2 regions of the Serratia nevei genome follow, and region 2 is predicted to be linked to the other one. Evidence: riboswitches for the same ligand, from Rfam matches in the RefSeq annotation. Region 2 holds a riboswitch; the other holds the start of a gene.
What was found. A riboswitch is a leader RNA that binds a small molecule or an ion and turns the genes downstream of it on or off. The one in region 2 is predicted to bind fluoride.
Positions count from the first base shown of each region.

Region 1: it holds a riboswitch for fluoride, as region 2 does, so the genes downstream of both, V8N38_RS12315 (DHHA2 domain-containing protein) here and crcB (fluoride efflux transporter CrcB) in region 2, are expected to answer to the same signal.

Region 1 is NZ_CP149940.1:2,541,525-2,548,291, reverse strand. It holds gene V8N38_RS12325 (AraC family transcriptional regulator) at 1-758, opposite strand, end outside; gene V8N38_RS12320 (diguanylate cyclase domain-containing protein) at 829-2,709, opposite strand; fluoride riboswitch at 2,891-2,966, shown strand; gene V8N38_RS12315 (DHHA2 domain-containing protein) at 3,007-3,972, shown strand; gene V8N38_RS12310 (universal stress protein) at 3,976-4,404, shown strand; gene eno (phosphopyruvate hydratase) at 4,421-5,704, shown strand; gene V8N38_RS12300 (MerR family transcriptional regulator) at 5,691-6,113, opposite strand; gene V8N38_RS12295 (NADH:flavin oxidoreductase/NADH oxidase family protein) at 6,186-6,767, shown strand, end outside.
Region 2 is NZ_CP149940.1:1,189,853-1,196,619, forward strand. It holds gene V8N38_RS05555 (LLM class flavin-dependent oxidoreductase) at 1-676, opposite strand, end outside; gene V8N38_RS05560 (M20 peptidase aminoacylase family protein) at 866-2,029, opposite strand; gene cspE (transcription antiterminator/RNA stability regulator CspE) at 2,376-2,585, shown strand; gene V8N38_RS05570 (multidrug effflux MFS transporter) at 2,643-3,833, opposite strand; gene V8N38_RS05575 (TetR/AcrR family transcriptional regulator) at 3,840-4,436, opposite strand; gene crcB (fluoride efflux transporter CrcB) at 4,726-5,109, opposite strand; fluoride riboswitch at 5,189-5,251, opposite strand; gene V8N38_RS05585 (GNAT family N-acetyltransferase) at 5,334-5,762, shown strand; gene V8N38_RS05590 (diguanylate cyclase) at 5,764-6,767, opposite strand, start outside.

The DNA of each region.
Region 1 (6,767 bases), 1.4 Mb from region 2:
TCGGCAAAGCCCACCTGCATGGCGACCTGCGCCGGTTCTTGCCCCTGCGCCAACAACAAGCGTGCGGCCCGCAGCCTCAACCGAACCAAATACGCATGCGGCGACTGGCCAAAAGCCCGAGTGAATTGGCGAGTCAGGCGGAAACGGTCCAGACCACACTGAAGCGCCAGGTCATCCAGACTGGGATTATCCGCCATATGTGCATGCAGATAGTCCCGTAAGCGGTTCATCTCAACCAAAGCGTCGTCGTGTTGGGAATCCGGCCTGGCACGGATGTGCCGTGACAATAGCGTCAGCAGATGGTCCAGGCTTTGATCGCGCGCCAGTCGCCCCTCTCTATGATGCAACGAGAAAAAGGCCTGCTGTATCGCGGCCGCCAGCATCGGATCGTCGGTCAACGTGCTGTGGAAGGCACCTTCCAGCACGGAGGCGTCCCCCATTCCACGGCGGTGCATAGCGGCGGATACCCAATGCTGGGGCAAATAGAGCATCGCATAGGTAAATCCCTCGGCCTGCGGCGCATGGCCATCATGCACCGCACCCGGTTCGATCAGCATGGCGCGCCCCGGCCGGCTGGTATGCAATGAGCGGTGGCAGTTGAAACGCTGTAAACCCTGCTGCGTGACACCCACCAGCATTTCATCATGATCGTGAGGATCGTAGGCATGTCCCTGAAAGTGGGCATTGACGCTCTCAATACCGGTTTCCTCATCGCGTCGCAGTTCGAGCCAATCTTTATGTTGATGATTTGACGCCATGCAATAAATCCGGAGTTCTGCTCACAGGAAAAGAAAAACAGCTTACCCTGAGACCGCCACCGTTGCACGCTCACAGCTCGCAGATGGCGTAAGTGCCCTTTCCGGCCGATTTCGCCTGATACATCGCGCCGTCGGCGCGGGTCAGCAGCATCTCCTCGGTCACATCGCCGCGTGGGGAAATGGCCGCGCCGATGCTGGCGGAAAGCCGTACCTTCTGCGGCCCGATCTGCGTAATTTTGGCCAGATGCGCCAACACGTTTTCGCAAAACTCGCTGACTTCGCGCCGCGGATCCGTCAACGGCCACAGGATCACCGTGAACTCGTCACCGGCCAGACGCGAGACGCTGTGGCGCTCGCCGGCGCAGGTGCTGAGCAATGTGGCGAACGTCTTCAGGATCGCGTCGCCGAAGTCATGGCCATAGCTGTCGTTAAGGGTTTTGAACCCGTCGAGATCGATAAACAGCAGCGCCATCTGCCGCTGATGGCAACAGGCCTGCAGCGTGCCCGACAACCGGCGTAGAAACGCGCGGCGATTGGTCAATCCGGTCAACATGTCGTGGGTTGCGTCATATTCCAGCCGCTGCTGCAGCCGCTTCAGTTCGGTGATGTCCATGGCGAGAATGTAGAAGCCCTGCGCTTCGCACGGCACCAGCGTGGTGTGGATCATCAGCAGCCCTTGCCGGGTCTGCAGCTCATTCTCAAAACTCACCATTTCGCCCGCGAGGGCCCGCTCGATCATCGGTTTTGCTATTCGATAAACGCTTTCCCCCATGAAATCGCGCACCGTCATCCCCCTGAGGCTGGACTCCTCCAGACCGAACCAGGTTTTGTAGGCGCTGTTGGCGAACAGGTAGCGTTCATTGCCGTCGATCTGGCTGATTAAGGCCGGCATATTGTCGGTAATGGCGCGCAGACGCTCCTTCTCCGCACTGAGCTGATATTCGGCGAGCACCCGGGTCTCAATCTCTTCGTTGAGCTTTTTAACCACCACGTTCAGCTCCTGCGTGCGGATTTCGACGCGTTGTTCCAGCTCGTGTTGCAGAGCGAATAGATCGGCCTCCGCCGCTTTACGCTCGCTGATATCGACGATAACCGAGATGAAATGGTCCGGCTTGCCGTTCGGCAAACGATTGAGCGCCACCGTCAGCTGCACCCAAACGATCGAGCCGTCGGCGCGGAAATAGCGTTTTTCCATCGAATAGGTACTGATTTCATTTTTCAGCAGCTGCTGCAGCTTTTCCAGGTCGGTGTTGAGATCGAGCGGATAGGTGATGTCCTGGAAGGTACGATCCATCAGCTCGCGCTCGGAGTACTGAAGCATTTCGCAGATGCGCGGATTCACCCGCAGCCAATATCCTTGCAGCGAGACCAGCGCCATACCTACCGCCGCCTGGGAGAAGGTTTGTTCGAACAGCGCCTCCGTGCGCTGCAGGTCGGATTTCAGGTTTTCGGTATAGACGAGGCGTTCAATGCTCTGCAGATATTCCTCCACCACGGCGGCGAAATCGTGCAGATCGGCCAGTTGAGCAGGAGAAAACGGCTGCGGGTGGCTGTCGATAATGCACAGCGTGCCTAGCGGCAAGCCATCGAGCGACAGCAGCGGCTGCCCGACGTAAAAACCGATCCTCGGCCCGCCGATCACCAGCGGATTATCGAAAAAGCGCGGATCCTTGGCGGTATCGGGCACCACCAGCGCTTCGCGTTGCAAGATGGCATGGCCGCAAAACGAGATATTGCGCGGCGTTTCTCGGGCATCCAGACCGTAGCGCGATAAAAACCATTGGCGATCCCGGTCGATCAGCGACACCAGCGCAATGGTCACGCCGAAGTATTTCGCCGCCAACCGCGTGATGCGATCCAGTTTTTCCACCGAGTTCGAATCCAGCACGTTCAGTGAGTTCAATACCGACAGGCGTTCGGCTTCGTTTTCGGGGAAGCAGGGTTCGAGCATGTTGTCTCCCATTGTGTCACCCACGGACCCGGCATAGCCGGCGTGAGTCCGTTCAGCCTATCCGTCGGTTAGCGGCAAATAATATCCTTGTCCATCATAGACTCACTCACAGTATCAATCCGATTATGTATTCTCGCCAACTTTGCCGGGCGTTGCGTTTCCCCCCGCGCTGCGCTACAGTCGTTCACAAGGTGATGGTGTTCCACCTTTCCCAACCGCCGCGTTCACTCGAACCGGATGATGACGCCTGATATACAACTTCGCTTTATTTTTTAGGCAGGTATGTCAGGAGCCGCTATGAATGAAATCTCAGGTTTTACCTCTTTTCCACTCCAGTCCGATGCCGTCGCGCGGGAAATGCCCCTGTGCGTTTTCGGCCATAAAAATCCCGACAGCGACAGCATCTGCAGCGCGCTGGTGGTTGCGGACTGGCTCAATCACCTCGGCAAACCGGCCGTGGCTTTCCGCCTAGGCGACCTCACGCCGGAAACCCGCTACATACTGGCTGCCGCCGGCATACAGGCGCCTGCGCTGCTGACAGACGATCTCCGTGACCGCAAAGTCTGGCTGGTCGACTTTACCGATATCGAACAAGGCCCGGCCTCATTGCCCGACAGCGACGTGGTCGGCGTTATCGACCATCACCGGCTGGGCACGTTAGTCACCCGCAACCCGCCCGATGTCTGGGTGCGCGCCGTCGGCTGTTGCGCCACCGTGATCCTGCAAATCCTGACGACAGAAAAGCCAATGCCACTTAACGCCGCGAAGGCCACGCTGCTGCTGGGCGCCATCTTGAGCGACACCGTCGCGCTCAGTGCGCCGACCACCACGGAACAGGATCGGCTGGCGGTCACCCGGTTGCGCGCAATCTCTCACGTCGACTATGACGCCTTCATCGCCGGGCTGCTGGCCGCCAAAACCGATCTCTCCGGGCAATCCGCCCCGCAGTTGCTGCAGCGCGACGCCAAGAATTACCGCATCCATACCGTTTCGCTGCTGCTGTCGCAGATAGAAGTGCGGGCCATGAGCGACATCGATCCGCTGTTGCCCGCGCTGCAACAGGCGCTCGAGCAGGCGAAGCAGGAAGCCGGGCTGGAGATGACCGCGCTGTTGGTTACCGATATCACCCACCGCCGTTCCACCCTGTATTTTTCGTCGAACCGGGTACTCGCCATTCAGCAGGTGTCGCTGCCCGGTATGACGAGCCGAAAAAAAGAGGTTTTACCGTGGTTAACCCTACAGATTGCTCACGCAGGGAGATAAGTCATGCCGATCTACCAACACGCTTTACTGCTGGTACAGGATGAACGCGACGGCCGGCTGCTGTTGCGCCATGCCGAACGCCTCAATCAGCAGATGAATACGCGCATTACCGTGGCGCACATCAGCGCCGACTATGCCGAGCTGGACTACCTCAGCGATGCGCAAACCAAAGATCGCCAGTCCAGCGAGGTGATCGCCGCCAAAGCCATGCTCAGCCGCCTGGTGGAAGACTGCTCAATCCCCCTGGAGGTACGCGCAATGGTCAGCATCCATCGCTTCAAAGACGTCGAAGCCCTGATTGCCCGTGAAGGCGTCGATCTTTTGTTGCTCGGCCATCAGAACCGTCCGTTTGGCGTCTATGCCTCCTTCGGCTTCGAATTCATCAACCATTTATCCATCGATGTGCTGATAAAGCACGTCCCCACTCCCTAGAACGAGGTGACACCCCATGAACGATGAGATTGAAAGCGTAACCGCCAGAGAGATCCTGGATTCGCGCGGCAACCCGACCGTCGAAGTCGAAATGAGCGCGGCGGGCGTCGTGGCCCGGGCTTCGGTGCCTTCGGGAGCCAGCACCGGGTCGCGCGAGGCGGTGGAGCACCGCGACGGCGATCCGCACCGTTTCGGCGGCAAAGGCGTACTGGAGGCGGTGCACAGCGTCAAAACGGCGATCAACGAGGCGCTGCGCGGAGTGGATGTGCGCCAACAAGAGGAGATAGACCGCCGGCTGATCGCGCTGGACGGCAGCGAGAACAAGAGCCGATTGGGGGCCAACGCCCTGCTCGGCGTTTCTCTGGCCGCCGCCCGCCTCGCGGCGCAATTGTCGCAGCTGCCGCTGTATCGTTATCTGGGCGGCATCGGCGCCAACCTGCTGCCGGTGCCCTGCATGAATATCATCAACGGCGGCGTGCACGCCCGGTGGCAAGGGGCGGACTTTCAGGAGTTTATGATAGCTCCCCTGGGCGCGCCGTCGCTGCGCGAGGCCGTGCGCTGGGGCAGTGAAGTTTATCAGACGCTGCGCCAAATCCTGTTGGAAAAAGGCCTGTCGGTCGGCGTCGGTGACGAAGGCGGTTTCGCGCCGGCGGTCGCCTCAAACCGCCAGCCGCTCGAGCTGATTGTGCAGGCGATAGAGAAAGCCGGCTACCGGCCGGGAGAAGATATCGCGATCTGCATGGATCCGGCCTCGAGCGAATTCTACGCCGACGGCAAGTATCGCCTGCGCAGCGAGAATCTCGAGTTGGACGCAGCCCAGATGACGGCCTATTACCAACGGCTGGTGCAGGATTTCCCCATCGTGCTGATTGAAGACGGCTTGGCCGAGGACGACTGGGCCGGCTGGCGTATTCTGAGCGACGCCCTGGGCGACCAGGTGGAGCTGGTCGGCGACGATCTGTTCGTCACCAACGTGAAATACATCCAGCGCGGGATTGATGAACGGTTGGCCAATGCGGCGCTGATCAAGCTGAACCAGATCGGCACGCTGAGCGAAACCTTCGCCGCCGTACAGCTCTGCCAGGCGAACGGCTGGGGCACCTTTATCTCGCACCGCAGCGGTGAAACCGTCGACAGCTTTATCGCCGACATGACGGTCGCGATGCGAGCCGGCCATCTGAAAACCGGCGCGCCGAGCCGCGGCGAGCGAATCGAAAAATACAATCAGCTGATGCGCATCGAAGACCAGTTGGGTGCCGCGGCGGTGTATGCCGGGCGTTCCGCCTTTAAACGCCGCTAAGCTTTGCCGGCCGGGCCGGCGATGCGTCGGCCTGTTTTTCGCCCTTGGCTTGGCACAGCCCGGCGACACCGGACTCCAATAAGGTCAGCCGGGTCGTCAACAAGGTTTCTCGTTGTTCATTCAGCGTGGCCATCATCAGCTCGATCTCCGCCAGCCGTTCATCGACGCCGCGTATCAACCCATCCTCATAAGCGCTGCCCTGCAGCGCCAGCACGCGTTGGATCGCCTGCAGCGAAAACCCCAGATTTTGGCCGATTTGGATCAGGTGCAATCGCTCCAGTGCGCTATCGCTGTAGACCCGATAGCCGTTGACGCCGCGCACCGGTTTCGGCAGCAACCCCAGCTGCTCGTAGTAGCGTATCGCCGAGGCGGCCACGCCGGCGCGCTGCGCCAATTCTCCGATCTTCATGCCCTATTGACCTTAAAGTTAACTTTAAACCTAGTATAGCGCCATTCCCCTTACGACAGGAGCGCAAAACCGATGTTTACCCCACTGACGCTGCCCAACGGCAGCCGCCTGACCAACCGTCTGGCCAAGGCGGCGATGGAAGAAAATCTGGCCGCCCCGGGCCAACTGCCCGGCCAGGCGCTGTGGCGCTTATACCGCTATTGGGCCGAAGGCGGCGCCGGCTTGATCATCACCGGCAACGTGATGATCGACGGCCGCGCCATGACCGGCCCCGGCGGCGTGGTGCTGGAACAAGACACGCCGCTCGCCCCGTTCGAAACCTGGGCCAAGGCCGCGCGCCAGGGCGGCGCGCAGGTGTGGATGCAGCTTAACCACCCGGGCCGGCAGGTGATGGCGAACATGGGCGGCAACGCATGGGCGCCCTCCGCCATCCCGCTGGCGATGGGCAAGCACAGCAAACTGTTTGCCCAGCCGCAGGCGATGGATGAAGCGCAGATCGCCGAGGTTATCGCGCGCTTCGCCGCCAGCGCGCACGCTGCAGAACGGGCCGGTTTTACCGGCGTGGAGATCCACGCGGCGCACGGCTACCTGATTTCCCAGTTTCTCTCGCCGCTGACCAACCAACGCAACGATCGCTGGGGCGGCGAGTTGGCG
Region 2 (6,767 bases):
CTTCAGAGGCGCCGGCCTGGAACAGGATCGGGCGCCCCTGCGGCGTGCGGCCGATGTTCAGCGGCCCCTGTACCGAGAAGAACTCCCCCTGGTGATTGAGAGTGTGCAGTTTGCCGGTGCGGAAGAATTCGCCGCTGGCTTTATTACGCACGAAGGCATCGTCTTCCCAGGAGTCCCACAGCCCTTTGGCGACGTCGAGAAACTCGCCGGCGATGCGGTAACGCAGGCTGTGTTCCGGGTGTTCTGTGCGCGAGAAGTTTTTGGCCGAGCCTTCCAGCGGCGACGTCACCACGTTCCAGCCGGCACGGCCGTTGCTCAGGTGATCGAGGCTGGCGAACTGGCGGGCGACGGTGAACGGATCGCTGTAGGAGGTGGAGAGGGTGCCCACCAGGCCGATTTTGTCGGTGGCGGCGGACAGCGCGGCCAGCAGGGTGAGCGGTTCGAAACGATTAAGAAAATGCGGAATGGATTTTTCGTTGATATATAACCCATCGGCGACGAAGACGAAATCGAATTTTCCCTGTTCGGCTTTTTTCGCCGAGGCGATATTAAATTCGAGGTTAATGCTGGCGTCGGCGGTGGCGTCCGGGTGGCGCCAGGCGGACATATTTCCCGATGCGCCATGCAGAATGGCGCCCAGGCGCAATTGCCGTTGATTATTCGCGTTGTCGCTCATCGTGATTATCCTGTCATGCGCTGCAGAGGCGCGCGGTGTCTGATGGGTTCACTATTGATGAGCGGCGGCGGGATGTAAAACAACAAAACAGCATATTCAAATGTTGAAAACTGCAAATATCACGGCGGGTAAAAATAATAGGGCCCGACGCGGCATGTGCGGCGTCGGGGAAATAATATGTTCCGTTATTCAGGCGTTGCTGAGGGCTTTTTCTGGCGCGGTGGTTAATTGTTGCAGCGTGCGTTCCGCCAGCAGCGTGAAATATTGCGCCGCCGGGAACAGGGCCCGTTCATCGGGATTGAAACGCGGATGATGCAGGCCGAACTCGCTGGCGGATCCGATGCTGACAAATACGCCCGGTACGTGATGCAGATACAGCGCGAAATCTTCACCGCCCATCTGCAACTCCGCTTCTTCGACCCGGTAGCCGGCCTCGGCGGCGACGGTTTTGCTGAACGCCGCCCAATGCGGGTCATTGATCACCGCCGGCGGCCCCGGCTGCCAGCGCAGTTCGGCCTGCGCACCCAGCGCGGCGGCTATGCCGTCGATCACCTGGCGAATCTTGTCCGGCACCTGGCGGCGCACCGCGTCGCTGTGGGTGCGCACCGTGCCTTCCAGCTCCACGGTTTGCGGCAGCACGTTCCAGGTATTGCCGCCTTCGATGCGCGTTACGCTTACCACCAGCGATTCCAGCGAGCTGAAGCTGCGGCTGGGCAGCGTCTGCAGCGCGCCGACGAGCTGGCTGGCGGTGACGATGGTGTCGACGCCCTGTTCCGGTTTGGCGGCGTGCGCGCCCTTGCCGGTGATGAGGATCTGGAAGCGATCGACGTTGGCGTAGAACGGCCCGGCGCGGGTGGCGAAGGTGCCGGTGGGCAGCTCCGGCGCATTATGCAGGCCAAACACCGCGGCGACGTTATCCAGCGCGCCGGCGTCGATCAGGTGTCGGGCGCCGTTGAAGGTCTCTTCCGCCGGCTGGAAGAAGAGGCGTACCGTGCCGGGCAGGTCGGCCTCACGCGCTTTCAACAGGTGTGCGGCGCCGAGCATCACCGAGGTATGAAAGTCGTGGCCGCAGGCGTGCATCACGCCGCGGTTTTGCGAGCTGAAGGGCACGTCGGCGATTTCGTCGATCGGGAGAGCGTCAATGTCGCCGCGCAGCGCGATGATCGGCCCCTTGCCGCTGCCGATCTCCGCCACGACGCCGGTTTTCAGCGCCAGCGGCAGCAGGCGAATGCCCGCTTCTTGCAGCCAGCGCGTCAGCCGGGCGGTGGTGGCGAATTCGTGATTGGAAAGCTCCGGGTTTTGGTGCAGCTCACGCCGATAGGCGATGATTTTGTCTGCCAACTGGCTGGTCATAGGCTTGGCTCACAGTGGGAAATAAACCCTAACCCTAGTGCAGCGGCCGCCGAAGCAAAAAGACCATCTGGTTATATTTCATAGCGATTGCGTCTGCGCGGGAGCGTCAACTCTGGGGGAAGCGGGCGAGTTTGGGCGTTCGCTCGTTGTTCGCCGGCGCGTGGAGAGGATTGACCTGGCACGGTAACTTATCGCAACCGGTGCAATCAATTTACACCGGACAACACGGATTTTTTCACTCTTTATCGGATTTCTGTGATCGCGGTGGTGGACAAAATCCTGCCTGCTTGCTGTACTGTAATAGACACAGGTTTTGTGTCTTTCATTCACGTTAAAGGTAAGTTTGATGTCTAAGATTAAAGGTAGCGTTAAGTGGTTTAATGAATCCAAAGGCTTCGGTTTCATTACTCCGGAAGATGGTAGCAAGGACGTTTTCGTTCACTTCTCTGCCATCGTTAGCAACGGTTTCAAAACGCTTGCTGAAGGCCAGCGTGTAGAATTTGAAATCACGAACGGTGCCAAAGGCCCATCTGCCGCTAACGTTACTGCTATCTAAGCTGCGTAGCTGAATTTCTTAAAACCCGCTCATTGAGCGGGTTTTTTATTGGGCGCGTTATGCCTCGCTGCGGCGGCCTAACAGGCTGAACAGCAGGATGGCGACGGCGTAGCAGCCGACGATGGTCAGCGCCATCGACAAGCTGGACGTGCCGCCCAGCCCGGTGAGCGGCACGGCGCAGGCACCGAGCGCGAACATGCACACGCCGATCAAGGCCGACGCGCTGCCCGCTTTGTCACCCTGGCTTTGCATGGCCAGCGAAGAGGCGGTTGGGCCGACGATGCCGATCACCGCCACCGAAAAGAACAGCGGCACCAGCAACAACACCAGCGGCGCATGCAGCGCGGCGGCCAACAGCAGCAACAGCGATGCGACGGCCGCCAGCGTTAACCCACTCCTCAACACCCGGCGCTCCCCCCAACGCGAACTGAGGCGGCTGGCCAGCTGCGCCGCAATGATCAGCCCGACGCCGTTAATGGCGAAACACAGGCTGAACATCTGCGGGCTGAGGCCGTAGATCTGCTGCAAGACGAAAGGCGAGGCGCCGATATAGGCGAACATGCCGGCCATCACGAAGCCCTGCGTCAGACACAGGCCCATGAAATAGCGTTGGGTCAACAGACTGCCCAGCGACATCAGCATCGCCAGAATGCCGCCCTGGCTGCGGCGCTCGGCCGGCAGGGACTCGCGCAGCTTCAGCGCCGACAGGCTGAACAGCAGCACGGCGATGGCCGCCAGCACGCCGAAGATGCCGCGCCAGTTCATCACCTGCAGCATAACGCCGCCCAGCACCGGCGCGACGATCGGCGCCAGACCGTTGACCAGCATCAGCAGGGCGAAGAAGCGGGTCAGCTCATGACCGGCATACAGATCGCGGGCAATGGCGCGGGAAATCACCGCGCCACCGGCGCCGGCGATGCCCTGCAGCAGGCGGGCGATCAGCAACTGGTCGATGGTGGGCGCCAGCGCGCACCACAGCGAAGCGCCCAGCAGCAGGATCAGCGACAGCAACAGCGGACGCATGCGGCCCAGTTTGTCGCTGTAAGGACCGAAAATCAGCTGGCCGACGCCCAGGCCGAGCAGCCCGGCGGTCAGGCTGAGCTGCGCGGCGGCGGTAGAGGTATTCAGTTCGCCCGCCATTTCCGGCAGGGCGGGCAGATAGAGATCGGTGCACAGCGGCCCCAGCGCGGCCAACAGGCCAAGCACGACGGCGTACACCAGACGTTGTCTGGCTAAGTGTTTGGTCATGGGAGATTAGAGTTTCCTGAACAGGTGAGAAATGGCCTGCTGATACAGATCGCGCAGCAGGGACGCATCGGCTTTTTGCGTGGTAAGGATGCGGTAACCGGTGCCTTCGCTCATGACGGCGATAAACTCCACCCGCGCGGCGATCTCTTCCGCGCTGAAATGGGGATACAGCCGCTGCAGGTTGTGGCACACGTGGCGAAACAGCCGCGCTTCCGCATCGCTGAGCATTTTGGCCACCACCGGGTTGCGCGTGGCCTCGGCGGTCACTTCAAGCATCAGCATGTGATCGGTTTCGCTCTCGCCCGGCTGCTGAAACAGCGTGCGCGCCGCCAGCGTGCCGGCGATCAGGTTGATGTGATCGCCAAGATTTTCCAGCCGCTGCATCTTGCTGGCGATGATGCGGTTGACGATTTCCTCGATAATCGCGTCTTTATTGGCGAAATAGCGATAGATTTGCCCGACGCTGAGCTGCGAGCCCTGGGCGATTTCCGCCATGCTGGCGGCGTGGAAGCCGTGGCGGCGGAAGCTGGTTTTCGCCGCTTCGACGATCTGATCGCGGCGGGCCTGCACCTTGGCCTGTTTACTGTCGTTGGGGGGGAGCATTTGCCCGATCCTTTGCTACGCGTGAGCCGGGTTCACATTTTTGGGTGTGAACGTTCATTCTCAATTGTAGTGCAATCGGCCGGAAAGGCGCAAGATGAACGCGTGCTGTGGGGAAAAGGCGCTTAAGCGAACAGGTAGGATTTGATAAAGGCGGCGACGATCAGCACGCACAGCGCAACGGCAATCGCTTCGGTGGCGGTTTTCGGCAGGCTAAACATAGCGGTTTCTCATCCAGTCAGGAGTACTGGATGAGATTATGCGCATGCAAGATTAAGGAAACATTAAGGGCTTAGCGCCCGTTGACCCACATCACCAGCATGAAAGCCAGCAGCGTCATCGCCAGCGAGCCGGCCAGGTTGAGCAGCATGTTGGCCAGCGCCCAGCCGAAGCGGCCATCCTGCATCAGGTACACCACCTCCAGCGAAAAGGTGGAGAAGGTGGTCAGGCCGCCGCAGAACCCGGTGGTGATCAGTAATTTCCAGGTGGGGTCCAGATGCGTCATGCGGGTGAAAATCGCCATCGCCAGGCCGATGATAAAACCGCCGATCAGATTGACCATCAGCGTACCGAGCGGAATGTGGGCGTTCAGCGGATTCATTTTCATGCTTACCGCCCAGCGCAAAACGCTGCCGACGCCGCCGCCGATAAATACGGCCAGTAAAGAGCTCAACATGGGGCAACTACCTTTCAATCAGAGAAATTCACGGGGCTCGGAAAGAGACAGGCGTAACGCTACGCGCCTCTCTCCGAGAGGTTACGTAGACATCATCAGCCTGTGAAGGCGGTTAGGGAGGAATGTCATCTCCAGCGTGCCGCACGGCCTTTTTTGCCGTACCCGGTGGATGTTACACCTAACGCCGCCTATTTTGTAGTATCGACAATCTGCGAGGTCACCCCATGGAAATCAGAACGGCGCGCCTGAGCGATCGCCAGGCTATCGCCGAATTAATGACGGCGTTGGATTATCCCGGCACCGAGGCGTTTCTGCCGCAGCGAATGCGCCAGCTGCTGGCGCATCCGGACGAGGCGCTGCTGGTGGCCGTGGAGGGCGAGCGGGTGCTGGGCGTGCTGTCGCTGCATTTTCTGCCGCAGCTGGCGTTGGCCGGCGACATTGGCCGCATCAGCTATTTTTGCGTCGACGACCGAGCGCGCGGCGCGGGCGTAGGGCGGCGGCTGTTGACGGAGGGCGAGGCGCTGGCGCACCGTCGCGGCTGCGATCGGCTTGAAGTCCATTGCCACAGCCGCCGCGAGCGGGCGCATGCGTTTTACCGGCGTGAAGGTTTTGTCGAAGCGCCGAAGTATTTTGCCAAGTTATTAAACCAGTAAGTTAGTCGCCCGTCTGCACCGCCGTTTCCAGCCGGTTGCGGCCATTTTGCTTCGCCCGGTAAAGCGCGCCGTCGGCCGCTTTCAGCCAGTCCAGATAACCGCCCAGCGCGGGGTGGTAGTTGGCGATGCCGGCGCTGATCTGCAGCCGCAGCTGTGGCGCCTCTTTGAAGATAACGGCATCCAACCGCTGCTGGATGCGCCGCAGGACGGTTTCCGCCTGTTCGGCGCTGGTGTTCGGCAGCACCGCGCCAAACTCGTCGCCGCCGTAGCGCCCGACGATATCCACGTTGCGCAAGCCAATCAGCAGCTCTTCCGCCAGCGCCGCCAGGGCCTCATCCCCCAGCGCATGGCCGAAAGTATCGTTGATGGTTTTGAAACGATCGATATCCATCAGGATCAGCGTGGCGTTGTCCTGGTAGCGGCGGCAACTGTCGAACTGACGATGCAGCAGATGCTCCCAATGGCGGCGGTTGTACAAGCCGGTCAGCCCATCGCGGGTGCTGATGCGTTGCAGCTCCTGTTTTTTTTCCGCCAGCCGTTTGGCGGTGCGGTAGGTCACCAGGCCGAGCAGCGTCGGGTAAAGGTAGATCATCGGCAGGCACAGATAGATTTGCAGCGGCGTGCTGTGCGGGTGGAACGGGAAACCGAGCAGCGCGCCGGTCAGCGCCGCCGCGGCCAATTGAATCGCCAACCCTTTGACAAACAGTGCCTTACCGGCCGAAGCGATGTTGTTCATGCTCATCATCGACAGGATGACGATCGCCGGCAGCGCGTTGAACGCCATCATCGCCGCCCAGAAACCGCCGAAGGCGGAGTCGATCAGCAGGTTGCGGATCTCGGCTTTGAACGGATCTTTGGCGCGGCAGGCCAGGCGGTAGGCGAGATGCGGCCAGAGAAAACCGTGAAAGGCCAGCAATAGCCAGACCGCCGTGGGCGGAGCCAAGGGATAGAGTGCGGCGCAAACGCAGATAAAGCCGAGCCCCAGACCGGCGACGCGGGGCAGAT